4 regions of the Gordonia sp. PDNC005 genome follow, and region 1 is predicted to be linked to each of the others. Evidence: riboswitches for the same ligand, from Rfam matches in the RefSeq annotation. Region 1 holds a riboswitch; each other region holds the start of a gene.

Region 1 (3,272 bases):
CATGCTTCGACTCCAATTACTTGCGTTGCGCAACTAAGTTCAGGTCCACCAGCATGCGCTCTGCAACTATCGGTGTGCAACCACCAGATAGCCACCGAACCTCGTGAACGCGGCCAACGCACCTCGCATACGACGCGACCCTCCCCGCTCGGTGAGCGGGGAGGGTCGCGGGCGTTCGGAGATCAGGCCAGTTCAGCCAGAGCTTCCAGGAGTCGATCGACGTCGTCCGAGGACGTGCCCACACCGAAGCTGGCGCGGACGGCACCGGTCGGGTGCCCCAGTTTGGCCAAGAGCGGGTGCGCGCAGAACTTCCCGTCTCGAACGCCGATACCACGGCTGCTCAAGTGCTCGGCGACAGCTCGAGGCGTATGCCCGTCGACGGTGAAACTCGCGATGGCGACTCGGTCGAGACCATCGTCGAACGCTCGGAGCGGACGCACGTGCCCAAGTGCGGCGAGACCCGCGTCGAGGCGGCGGATCAATACGTCGTCGTGGGCCCCGATGTTCTCGAAGCCGACTCGGCGCAGTTCGTCGGCCGCCGCGGCGATGGATACGGCGCCGAGCACGTTCGGCGAACCGGCTTCGTGCCGCGCGGCCCCGGCGTGCCATGCGACGTCGTCGATCGAGACGTCGGCGCTCGCGCCCCCGCCTGCAAGATAGGGCGGTGCGTTGTCGAGCCAGTCTGGACGCCCGACGAGCACGCCCGCGCCGAACGGCGCGTACACCTTGTGGCCGGAGAACACGAGGTAGTCGATCCCGAAGCTCGCGATCGACACCCCTCGGTGCGCGACCAGCTGTGCTGCGTCGACCAGAATCCTGGCCCCATGGCGATGTGCCACACCCGCGAGGCGGGCGAGCGGAAGCACTTCGCCGGTCACGTTCGACGCCGCTGTCACCGCGAGGAGCGCAGCGGGCGCCGACGCGAGCTCGGCCTCGAGCGCTGCAAGAGTCGCGTCAATCGTCGACTGCGATTCGACGATGCGGGCGCGCCCGGTCCGCGTCCACGGCAGCAGGTTGGCGTGATGCTCGATGTCGAGGACGACAACGTCGCCCGGCACGATCGATGCGGCGAGGTTGATCGAGTCCGTGGTGTTGCGGGTGAACACGACGGTGTCGTCGGCACGACCGCCGACGAACGTTTTGACAGTCGCTCGGGCCTGTTCGTAGCGGGCAGTCGTGACCTGCGACAGGTGGCCCGCGCCGCGGTGCACGCTCGCGTACTCCGCGAGAGCACCGGCGAGCCGGTCGGCGACCGCGGCGAGCGCAGGCGCCGACGCGGCGTAGTCGAGGTTGGCGTATGTGACGCCCCCGGGGTGTCCGGTAGCGGGCACCGAGACATCAGCGCCCACCACCGGGGCCAGTGCGAGAACAGAGGCAGGACGGCACGCGGGCGCGTCGAGGACAGCGGTCATGGTGAAGACTCCTTGGAATCGCGCTTGCCGTGCACACTGTGCACACGGCCAGGTCGTCACCCGGAGCACCCCACCGCGGTGGAGGGTTGCCGACCAGCAAGCCGGGGCTTGACGCTGATACTCGTGACCTGCCGACAACTATCCGCTGTCCCGCCCGCTCCGACGAGGGTTTCGCGCGCGGTGGTTTCAACTACGGGTCATTCGTTCACTCGTCGCCGACTCCTCCGCGGCCCGGTCGACAGATAGAGTCGTCAGCAGACACTTCGGGCGTCGCCCGACCACGATGGAAGGCCCGACCCGTGACGTATCCGCAGGACCCGCGCTTCGGCCGCTCTGGCGGCCCAGCGGGCCCGCACCCACGGCCGGGCTTCGGCGGACCGTCGGCGCAGGCGCCGCATCAGTACGCACCTCCCCGGTACGGACAGCAGCCCCCTCAGTTCGGCCCGGCGCCGTTCGGCCCGCAGGCTCAATTCGGCCCGCCCAACCAGTTCGGGTACCCGCCGCTTCCGAAGAAGTCTCGGACCGGGCTGATCGTCGGCCTCACCGCCGTGCTCGCGGTGGTCGCCGTCGGGGGCGGCCTCCTCATCTGGCAGCCGTGGAAGTCCGACGCAGACACCGGCCCGCACACCGAGACCGCGATGCTCGACAACAGCATCGCACTCACCGTCGAAGTCCCAGAGGGCTGGACGCTCACCTCCGGCCCCGTCGACGACAAGAACGTGACGATGATCGTGCCCGAATCTGAGACCCGCACACCCGCACAGATCGACAACGACGGAGAGTCGCTCGCCGACGGCGGCCGCGGAACACAGATCCACGCGCTCATCGCCCAATCCGGATCGTGCCCGCGCGGCGAGTCCCTGCAGGTCGGTGCATGGACACAGGACTCCAACAACCGATCGTCACATGCGAAAGCGTCACGCCGCGGCGCAACCACTCGGGTCGACGACACGAACTGCGTCCGCGTGGTCGGCGTCGATTTTGCGCACTCCGCGGACGACCTCAGCACCGAAGCGTCCGAACTGCTTCCCGAACTCGTCAACGAAGAGAAGATCACCGCCGCCCGCGCGGTATGACCTGGACACCACCTGCGAACGGAGACTTCACATGGGCATCATCGGCAAGATGCGTGGCGAACTCGTCGACATAATCGAATGGGTCGACGACTCGCGTTCCACCCTCGCGTGGCGCTTCCCGCGCTACAACAACGAGATCAAGAACGGCGCCCAGCTGATCGTCCGCGAGGGCCAGCAGGCGGTGTTCGTGTACCGCGGGCAGCTCGCGGACACCTTCGAGCCCGGTCACTACGAGCTGACCTCCGAGAACCTGCCGATCATGAGCACGATCCAGGGGTGGAAGCACGGCTTCAACAGCCCGTTCCGCAGCGAGGTGTACTTCATCAACCGCAGGCCGGTCACCGACCTGCGCTGGGGCACGCCCAACCCGATCACGTTGCGCGACCCCGACTTCGGCATGGTCCAGGTCCGCGCCAACGGACTGTGTGTCATCCGCATCGCCGACCCGGCGATCTTCCTCCGTGAAGTGATCGGCGCCGACAGCCAGGTGAACGCTGACGAGATCGCCGAGTTGCTGCGCCGTGTCATCTCCACCGCGTTCTCGGACATGATCCTCGAGACCGGCGTCGGAGCGATCGACCTGCAGGGCAGGCAGGTGGAGCTCAGCGACAAACTCCGCGAGTACGTGCAGACCCGCGTCGACGACGAGTACGGGTTGGCCATCGAGTCGGTGACGATGAACATCTCACTGCCCGATGAGATCACCGCAGCGATGACCCGCGGTGTCGCACGGGGTGTCGAAGAGCGCGGCTTCCTCAACAACGTCGGAGACATGAACCGCTTC
Region 2 (3,272 bases), 1.8 Mb from region 1:
GGGTTCCGATCTGATCGGCTGACGCGCGGGCCCCGACGGCGAGAATGAGTGCTGCGTCGATCTTGTCGGAGTGCGTGACAGTCCACTCGAGAGCGCGCGCACCGCCCATGGACCCACCTGCTACAACAGCGAAGCGCGTGATCCCGACAGCGCTGAACGCGATGCTCTCGGCGCGGACCAGGTCGCGGACTGTCAGTCGCGGGAAGCGGGAGCCCCACGCCCGACCGTCGGGTGCGATGGAACCCGGACCGGTGGAGCCGTAGCAGCCACCGATCGCGTTCGGTGCGACGACGCACCATTCGTCGGTGTCGACGGCACCGCCGGGCCCGATCAGTCCGTCCCACCAGCCGGTCATCGAGAACCGAGCGTCGGCGGGGCCGGTGACATGCGAGTTGCCAGTGAGGGCGTGCAGAGCCAGGACGATGTTGTCGCCGGCTGCGTTGGGTGTACCCCACTTCTGGAATGTGACAGTGACATCGGCGAGCCCGGCCCCCGAATCGAGGGTCAGGTCGCCGATGCGCACGGCGACATCCGATCCGTCCGGGCGGGAAGCCCAGTCGGAGTCGAAAGCCGTGGCGGCCGGGTCGACGATCACCGACACCGGGCGCCCTCCACATTCACCGAAATCACTTGGCGGCCTTGAACCCTTCAGTCAGGTCGGCGAGGATGTCGTCGATTCCCTCGATTCCGACGGCGAGACGGACCAGGCCCGGCGTGACACCCGCGGCGAGCTGTTCTTCGGGAGACAGCTGGCTGTGCGTGGTCGACGCGGGGTGGATGACGAGCGAGCGGACGTCGCCGATGTTGGCGACATGGCTGTGCAGGGTCAACGCGTTCACGAACGCCTTGCCCGCATCCACGCCACCGGCGATCTCAAAGCCGATCACGGCGCCCGCACCCTTGGGGAGCAGCTTCTGCGCGCGCTCGTAGTACGGCGACGACGGCAGGCCCGCGTACGAGACGGAGGTGACCTGTTCGTGCTCCTCGAGGAACTCGGCGACCTTCTGTGCGTTGGACACGTGGCGCTCGACGCGGAGACTCAGGGTCTCGATGCCCTGCGCCAACAGGAAGGCGTTGAACGGTGCGATGGCCGAACCGGTGTCGCGCAGCAGCTGGATGCGTGCCTTGAGGGCGTAGGCGGGGGCGCCGAGGTCGGCGATGACAACGCCGCCGTAGCTGTGGTCGGGTGTGGTGAAGCCGGGGAACAGGTCCACGCCGTCACGCTGTACGCGCCAGTCGAACTTGCCGCCGTCGATGATGACGCCGCCGATGGCGCTGCCGTGGCCGCCGATGTACTTGGTGGCCGAGTGGACGACGATGTCGGCGCCGTGCTCGATCGGGTTCAGCAGGTACGGGGTCGCGACAGTGTTGTCGACGATCAGCGGCAGACCGTTGTCGTGCGCGACGCCTGCGACACCAGCGATGTCGAGGACCTGGTTGTGCGGATTCGAGATGGTCTCGGCAAACACGGCGCGCGTGTTCGGCTTGATGGCAGCCTTCCAGGACTCCAGGTCGTCGGGGTCCTCGACGAACGAGACCTCGATGCCGAACTTGGGCAGCGTGTAGTGGAACAGGTTGTACGTGCCGCCGTAGATGCGGGGGCTCGAGACGACGTGGCCGCCGTTCTCGACGATGTTCTGGATCGCGTAGGTCGTCGCCGCCTGGCCCGACGAGACGAGGAGCGCGGCGACGCCGCCACCGAGGGCCGCGAGGCGCTGCTCCACGGCGTCCTGCGTCGGGTTCATGATGCGGGTGTAGATGTTGCCGGGCTCGGCCAACGCGAAGAGATTCGCGGCGTGGTCGGTGTTGTTGAAGACGTACGACGTCGTCTGGTAAATCGGCAGCGCACGGGCGTTGGTGGTCGAGTCGACCACCTGACCGGCGTGGATCTGGTTGGTCTCGAAGCTCCAGCTTGTGGCGTCAGACATGGGACGTCATTCACTTTCTCGTGGTCGGCCGGGCCGTGGCCCGCTCTTGTGGGTCCGACCGTCGGACCCGCGCTTGCCGCGGGCGAACACGAAGTCCGCCGCGACCAGGTCATCACCCGGAGCACCCCACCGCGGAGGAGGGTTGCCGATCAGCCAGCCGGGGCTTGTCGCTGATGCTCATGACCTGTTGCACAGGATATATCACCGACCAGCAGGGGCGGGTACGGCCGCAACCCGTCGGAGCAAAAGTCTTCCGCTCGGCGACGGCCCTGTGTTATCGGGCATTTGCGCGCCGTTCGACAGCACTCCGACTCAGGTGCGGCGCGGTGGTCGAGGCCACCGGCGAGTGCATTTCCGTGCCAACCGGACACGTTGGTGATGCACCTCATAGATACGCGCGCGGCCGCATCGCTTCCTTGACGAACTCGGCATTCACCAAGGTAAGGCAACCCTTTCTTTCGTCGCGCTGGAAAACGCGATGCAACAAACTCGTGACGGGCGGATGTCGCCAGGTGTCGGTCTCGGCAACTCTGTGCCAGGAGTGCCTTCTCACTGAGCAGAATCCTCAGAGCTACCTGAGAATCTCCTGGTGACCAAGACGCGCTCCCTCCCTCTCCTCATCTTGTCGTTCACCGCAGCTGTCGCCTTCGCGCCGCTCGGAACCGGAACGGCGTCCGCTGACACCTGTGGCAATGGAGCCGCCATCGTCGTCGCCGGAACGAACGCGCCGCGCAACGGGCACGGCGTCCCGACCGGCGGCGTCACCGGTGTCGGTGCCAGATACCTCAACAGCGGCTACAAGGTGCAGTACGTCGACTACCCGACGTCCCTGTGGCCGCTCGGCCCTATCAGCTACGACGACGACGTCGCACTCGGCAAGGCAGCCACGCAGTCGGCGATCAGCGAGTATCAGCAGCGCTGCCCGGGCAAGCCGGTCGTCGTGTCGGGCTACTCGCAGGGCGCCCGCGTTGCAGGCGACGTCCTGTCCGACGTGGCGAACGGCCGTCAGAAGGGGAATCAGATCTCACGCGCCGGACTGTCCGGCGAGCTGTACTCCGATCCCCGCCGGGTCGGCCGCCCGAACAGCACCGGCGTCGAGAACGCACTCATCGGCTTCATCCCGGGGTTGACGATGTCGGGGCCGCGCGACGGCGGATTCGGCGACATCCCGGTCAAGCAGGTCTGCACCGAGGGCGACGGCATCTGCGACGTCCCCGACCCACTGTTCGATCCGGTGGGCGCCGCCGACTCGTTCCTCGGGTACTTCCTCAAGCACGGCTACTACCCGGGCCGGATGAACCACGACCCGACCGACAAGGCCAAGTGGGGCGGCCTGAAATGTGA
Region 3 (3,272 bases), 790 kb from region 1:
CAGGTCGATGCAGCCGAGGAACGACGCCGTCGCCAGTCCGACGAACCCCGCGGCCCGGCGGCCCGCAGTCACCTCCGCCTCGATGATGCTCATCGCGCCGACTTCCGCTTCTTGAAACGAAGCGGCAGCCATGCGGCCCCCTCACCGACGAACAGGTCACGGGTCGCCTGCATCGCAGTCGATATCTGCTGCGGATACACCACGTAGTCGTATCCCTGCTCCGCCCAGAGCGGTTGAATGATAGGCACCTCCTCGAGGAGGTAGGTGCGGCAGCCGTTGCGGATTCGCTCCTCGTCGGGAATGTCGTCCCCGCGACGCGAGACGAATCGGTCGATCGTCGAATCGATCGCCGCCGCGTAGGCCGAGTTCGTCTCGTACGCTGTCCGCACCTCGTCGAGCGCATGCGGGTACGCGGGGTCGCTGAGTGCGGTGTCCCAACGCAGGACGTCGACGTCCGCGGTGAGCAGATCCAGAAGGGGGCGGTTCCGAGCGATCCACTGATCACCGCGGCGACGCGAAAGCCGGTAGGCCTCACCCGGCGGGACATCGAGGTTATGGCGCTGGAGCGTGTCCGCGACGGCGACCGTCACCCGCGAGAACCCGCTCCTGTTCAGGAGGTCGACGGTCGCGCCGAACTTCTCCCCTTCGTGGTAGTCGGCGCCGACGCTGACCAGCAGAATCGTCGATCGGCCCTCGTATTCGTATTGCACGCCCTTGAGGTCGAACGCCGCCTTGTGCGACGTCGAGCCGACCGGCGCGGTGATGGCGAGTGTCATCAGCTCCACACCGCCAACGGCTGGTCCTGGCCTCGGACACCGACGAACAGCCCGACTGTCACCCTCGGTCGGTCGTGAGACGGCGCAACCGCGTGCACGCGTCGCGGATCGATGAAGATCGCCTCCCCGACTCCCGGTCGGACGACGAGCGCCGGCTCACCGACTGCGGCTCGGTCCACGCCCCACACCCGCTCACCCGAGAGCTCCCGGTAGTCGTTCTCGGTCGGGTAGGCGTCCCAGATCTCCAACTCGCCACCGTTGTCCGGAACATCCAGGTAGACGTTCACCGACAACTGCCGTCGGATGCCGAGGTCGTCGTCCGGCAAGTTCCGCGCGATGTTGTCGGTGTGCGGTTCCAGATCGACTCCGGCCTGCTGGTAACGCGCCACTCCTGCGAAGAACTTCTGACTCTCCGACGTGAGCAGTGTGGTCCCTGTCGGCCACGCCTCGTCGAGCAGGATCCGCACCGCGTCGGACGGGTACTGGAACGGTGCCGCGATCTCTCGCAGACGGTTCCGGTGTGTCGCAGCGTCGGCGAAGTATCGGCTCTGATCGGTCGGCGCGACCTCGGAGAACGCATGCCCGATGCGGCGGAACTGCGGGTCCGTGGCGAGAGGACCGTGATCGTCGCGTCCGACGAAGCGTTCGCGAAGCCCGGCGAGCGCCTCTCCAGTCACGAGTCCACGCACGCGCACGGCGTAGACGTCACCTTTCAGCAGGCGCAGCAGGTGATCTGCTGAGAAGTCGGCGACGGTCGTCGTCGCCACCCGGTTGTGTTCCTGCTCGGCGCCACTGGTGTGCGGCGCGTTCAGTGTGGTCGTCATCTGTGCCCCTCCCCTGTCCGGCGGCAACCGGACTCGATTCGTGTGTCGTCGTCCGCAGTGTGGTGCGGACGGCACATGCATCGATCACGAGCGGCTGCACCTGGACAGGTGACGGCCAAGCGGACTCGAGTCCCGGGCTGCGGGGACGTCGAGATCGTTCATCGTCTCTGGCATTAGCACCTAGTGGGCGATCCCCACCGGTTGCTGCGGCGTCAAAGAGCCAGTCTCTCAGCCGCTCGTGATGAATTCTGTGCTGGTGAGAACGTAAGCGGCACAATCACTTGCGGCAATCGCACCAACGCGTGCACCGACTCGGATCCGCAGGTGAGGCCCAATTAATCAGTGCGGGCCGAACGGCGCGCGGATCAGCAGACGTCGTCGCCCTCGGCGACACGATGTCGGTCGGCCTCCTGCTCGTTCAGGGGTGCGGTGACGGCGCAGATCCATTCGCGTCCGCCGGCGGGATCGAGTGACTGGGCGTACAGCAGACCCGTGGTCTCCCCGGCGGTGAGGAAGAACCCGGACGCTTCCGCGGTGACAGCCGGGAACCTCCACCGCGCGGTCGGCGCCCGAGAGCCGCCGAACACCGGGGTCACCACCCTGCGGTCGGAGAGGTCGCCGTCGTCATCGATCCGGTAGGCCACCACGCTGCGGGCACTCGTCCGATCAGAAGGGTGTCCCGCCCCATGACCGACAGCTGGTCTGGATCGTCGACGTCGATACGCGACATGAGCGAGCCGTCGTCGAGGCTCCATTGCGTCAAGGTGTCTGCGGCGACACGGATCGACCCGCTTCTCGGATCGAACACGACGTCGCTCGCCGCGGTGCCTACCGCGATGGAGCGCACTCGCTTGCGGGTCGCTACGTCGTACACGTAAACGTGTCGGTCGTCGGACGTGATCGCGACACGACTGCCCGAGGCGTCGACGGCGATGGCCGTGATCAGGTCGGTCGGACCACCGACGGGATCGCCGATCATCGTCGGCGCGGCGGCGTCGGCCACATCCCACAGTGCGATCTCCGTGTCGGACGATCCCCCGACCAACACATGTCGACCCGCGACGAAGTCGATGACGGACGTGTACCGCGTGTCCGTCCGTATCCGCGAGGCGAACCGGGGCCGATCCGGATCCGCGATGTCCCACAGCTCGATCGATCCGCCGTTGTTGTTGGCCGTGGCGACCAGCTTCCCGTCGTCGCTCATCGCGACACTCGGCCGGTCGTTCACGCGGCGTTCCGTGCCGACGGAGCCCCGCGTGCGCCACATCGTGTCGTGTCGTGTCCAGACGTTGAGGCGCGTGTCGCTTCCCACTGTCGCGACCACGTCGCCGTCGCGGCTCTGCGCGATACCGGAGATGACCGCCGCCCGATCGGGGGTGGCCTGAGTCGGGAGACGCCAGACGTCGATTCCGCCGTCCGATCGACCGACCGAGAGCTCACCGCCGCGCGGGCTGAAACCCACACTGAAGGTGCGCATCGAACCGCGTGCGGCAGACCGTTGCAGATCCCACACGATGGGCGGCGAGGCCGTGGACGCGACGTTCCACACGTGGACCACCCCGTCGACTCCGGCGAGGGCGATGAGGGGCGACCTCGGATCGGCGGCCATCGACCACGAGCCCGCGGTCACGCCCGCCAGCCCCGAGTTCTCCATTCGAGGAGCTGCGGCATC
Region 4 (3,272 bases), 1.7 Mb from region 1:
TGCTGAGCTCTTGATGCAGGGCGGTCAGCTCGTCCAGGTGGTGCCGCATGGCGGTGGCCGCGGCCGCCGATGTCGCCTCGGTCACGATGTCGCCGGTGACGAATGGGTTGCCGTCGCGGTCTCCACCGATCCACGAGCCCATCGTGATGATCGACGTGTCGAGTCGTGCGCTGGGGAACGTCGCCTGCAGCGATCTCCTGACGTCGTTGTTCAACGACGGGATCACGTCGAAGAAGGAGGCGCCGTAGTAGCGGAGGCCGGTGGTGATCTCATCACTGATCGTCAGGCGTCGCATCCTGATGAGCGCCGTCTGCCACAGCATCAGGATGTGGCGGGAGATCTCCCGAGTGATCGTCGACTCCTCGTCGGCGGTCAATTCGGTCCGCCCGCGGACTCGCATGAGTTCGTTGATGCGGTTCTGCGCGTCGAACACACTCTTGCGGCGAGTCTCGGTCGGATGAGCGGTGATCACGGGGACCACGTTGGCGTCGGCGATCAACCGATGCACACGCTCGTCCTCCAGACCGGCAGCGGCAAGTCGGGCGAACGTCGCTCCGAGCGACGATGCCTGCGGCGGGTCCCCGGCGATCAGATGAATCCGTCGCCGTCGCTCGCGGTGAAGGTCTTCGGCGAGGTTGGCCAACAGTGCGAAGTTGGTGAACGCCCGGACCACCGGCATCAGTTCCGACACGTCTCTGCCGGTGTACCGCTCCGCGAGTTCATCGCGGGACACGTCCTGGTAGCGGATGCCGAACGCATCCCTCCGCGAGTCCTCGACCAGGTCGAACACGTCGTCTCCGGCCTGGGATCTGATCACCTCGCCGAGCAGTCCGCCGAGGAAGCGGATGTCGTCACGGAGTGGTTCGGTGGCCGATCGGCCAGTGTCGTCGACGCGAATCCGGTCGACCATCGGCGTTGCGATCGCCCGCGCGATCGCTTCGGAATCGTGATGCGGCTCGGGTGTCATGTCCTCAAGTTACGCGCGTTCCCGCTCGCCGGCACGGAATGGAGACCACGGCGAATGTACCTCTGCGACTGAGGATCCGGCAGCTATTCGACTCAGCGTGCGCCTTAGTCTCCGTCTTCGTCCGCTCTCGGCTTACGGTCGTATCCGGTTACGAGCGTCAGCGACAAGCCCTGGCTTGCTGGCCGGCAACCCTCCACTCTGCGGCGGGGTGCTCCAGGTGAGAACCCGACCGTGCGCTCCCTGCGCTTCGGTAAGCGCAAAACCCAGTAAGGACTCCCCCGTGACTGCTGTCATATCCCCGTCGTCTCCCGGATCGGTCGGCCCCGTGAGCCGTCCGGGCGACGATGATCTCCTCGCCGCGCCGGTAGTCGGCGCACGCCATCCGTGGCAGTGGGTCGGCACCGGCGTTGTGCTCGTGCTGACCGCGATGTTCGTGCACACGCTCGTCACCAACGACCGATTCCAGTGGGACGTCGTCGGTGACTACTTCGCGAGTTCGTCTGTCCTCAACGGCCTCTGGCTGACCCTGTGGCTGACGGCCGCGACCATGGTCGTGGGCTTCGTGCTCGGCGTCCTGCTGGCAGCGATGCGGCTCTCATCGAGTCCGGTCCTGTCGTCGATCAGTTTCGGATACGTCTGGCTGATCAGGTCTGTCCCGCCCCTCGTCCAGCTGTTGTTCTGGTTCCAATTGGCGTCGCTGTTCCCCCAACTCTCGATCGGCGTCCCGTTCGGTCCGAGCTTCGTCACATTCGACACGGCCACGCTCATCACCGGGGTGGTCGCGGCGTTCATCGCTCTGACACTCGACGTCGCTGCGTTCTCCGCCGAGATCGTTCGCGGCGGACTGCTGTCGGTAGAGGAGGGCCAGACCGAAGCTGCGCAGTCGATCGGCCTGAACCGGGGTCGGATCTTCTGGCGGATCGTGCTGCCGCAAGCCATGCCCGCCATCGTCCCGTCGACCGGAAACCTGTTGATCGGACTGCTGAAAGCCACATCCATCGTGAGCGTGATCGCAGTCGAGGATCTCTTGTACTCGACCCAGCTCATCTACCAGCAGAATTACCTCGTCATCCCGCTGCTCCTGGTAGCGACGGTCTGGTACATCATCCTCACGACCATCTTGTCGATCGGCCAGTACTTCGTCGAACGCCACTACAACCGCGGCCGTCGTCGACAGCAGCCGTCGTCGTTCGCTCAAACGTTCCGCGACAACCTGCCACTGTTCGGCACTCTTCAGAGCCGCACCGTTGGAGGCAGGGCATGAGCCGCCCGCTGGTCCGCGTGCGTGGACTCACCAAATCGTTCGGAGCACACCCGGCGTTGCGGGGCATCGACCTCGACGTCAACGAAGGCGAAGTCACGGTGCTCCTCGGTCCGTCGGGATCGGGCAAGTCGACACTGCTCCGCACCGTGAATCACATCGAGAAACCCGACGCGGGATTCGTCGAGGTCGACGGCGACATCATCGGATATCGGCACGTCGGTGGACGCCTCCGCGAACGTCCGTCTCGCGAGATCGCAGCACAGCGGGCGCGAATCGGAATGGTCTTCCAACAGTTCAACCTGTTCGGACACCGAACCGTGGCCCAGAACATCATCGAAGGTCCCGTCGCCGCAGGCCAGTCGCGACGCGATGCGCTGCGTCATGCTTCGGAACTGCTCGAGAGGGTCGGGCTCGCCGGGCGCGAAGACTCGTACCCGCGCCAGCTGTCGGGCGGTCAGCAACAGCGCGTCGCGATCGCCCGGGCCCTGGCACAACGGCCGAGCCTGATGCTGTTCGACGAGCCGACCAGTGCACTCGACCCCGAGCTCGTGGGAGAGGTGTTGTCGGTGATCCGCGACCTCGCCGCCGATGGCATGACGATGCTGATCGTCACTCACGAACTGGGCTTCGCCCGAGAGGTCGCCGACACCGTCGTGTTCCTCGAGGACGGGACGATCGTCGAGTCCGGGCCGCCCGACGACGTGCTCCTCTCACCAGCCAACGAACGGACCCGGTCCTTCGTGTCGGCCGTTCTCTGAACCCCACCCGTCTCCCCTACTCCCCCCTCCTCGAAAGGCTCCACCATGCCCACATCACGTTCCCGCCGCCGCTCGGTCCGCTTCGCTGCGGCTACGACGGCCCTTCTCGCGGCCGCATCCATCACCCTGACCGCCTGCGGCTCGTCCGACGACCCGAGCACCGATGCTGGCGGCACCGCACCCGCCGTGCCCACGCAAGACGTCGTGTCCGGCATCACGAAGGTCGACACCATCGCGGCGAAGCTGCCCGCCGACGTTCGCGCATCCGGCAAGCTCACCATCG

What was found. Region 1 has a riboswitch for S-adenosylmethionine ahead of JVX90_RS16145 (aminotransferase class V-fold PLP-dependent enzyme). Riboswitches for the same ligand answer to the same signal wherever they lie in the genome.
Region 2: another riboswitch for S-adenosylmethionine. It lies ahead of JVX90_RS04285 (bifunctional o-acetylhomoserine/o-acetylserine sulfhydrylase); the one in region 1 lies ahead of JVX90_RS16145 (aminotransferase class V-fold PLP-dependent enzyme).
Region 3: another riboswitch for S-adenosylmethionine. It lies ahead of JVX90_RS19895 (2OG-Fe(II) oxygenase); the one in region 1 lies ahead of JVX90_RS16145 (aminotransferase class V-fold PLP-dependent enzyme).
Region 4: another riboswitch for S-adenosylmethionine. It lies ahead of JVX90_RS07695 (amino acid ABC transporter permease); the one in region 1 lies ahead of JVX90_RS16145 (aminotransferase class V-fold PLP-dependent enzyme).

What each region holds. Positions count from the first base shown of each region.
Region 1 covers NZ_CP070351.1:3,349,553-3,352,824, forward strand. The annotation lists gene JVX90_RS16140 (MarR family transcriptional regulator) at 1-3, opposite strand, end outside; gene JVX90_RS16145 (aminotransferase class V-fold PLP-dependent enzyme) at 183-1,412, opposite strand; SAM riboswitch class IV at 1,428-1,541, opposite strand; gene JVX90_RS16150 (hypothetical protein) at 1,712-2,488, shown strand; gene JVX90_RS16155 (SPFH domain-containing protein) at 2,520-3,272, shown strand, end outside.
Region 2 covers NZ_CP070351.1:896,368-899,639, forward strand. The annotation lists gene JVX90_RS04280 (homoserine O-acetyltransferase) at 1-601, opposite strand, end outside; gene JVX90_RS04285 (bifunctional o-acetylhomoserine/o-acetylserine sulfhydrylase) at 627-1,928, opposite strand; SAM riboswitch class IV at 1,993-2,113, opposite strand; gene JVX90_RS04290 (PE-PPE domain-containing protein) at 2,518-3,272, shown strand, end outside.
Region 3 covers NZ_CP070351.1:4,139,122-4,142,393, reverse strand. The annotation lists gene JVX90_RS19905 (MFS transporter) at 1-132, opposite strand, end outside; gene JVX90_RS19900 (tRNA-dependent cyclodipeptide synthase) at 90-776, opposite strand; gene JVX90_RS19895 (2OG-Fe(II) oxygenase) at 776-1,600, opposite strand; SAM riboswitch class I at 1,756-1,848, opposite strand; gene JVX90_RS19890 (hypothetical protein) at 1,966-2,247, opposite strand; gene JVX90_RS19885 (AAA family ATPase) at 2,193-3,272, opposite strand, start outside.
Region 4 covers NZ_CP070351.1:1,613,684-1,616,955, reverse strand. The annotation lists gene ppc (phosphoenolpyruvate carboxylase) at 1-967, opposite strand, end outside; SAM riboswitch class IV at 1,114-1,230, shown strand; gene JVX90_RS07695 (amino acid ABC transporter permease) at 1,248-2,231, shown strand; gene JVX90_RS07690 (amino acid ABC transporter ATP-binding protein) at 2,228-2,989, shown strand; gene JVX90_RS07685 (transporter substrate-binding domain-containing protein) at 3,035-3,272, shown strand, end outside.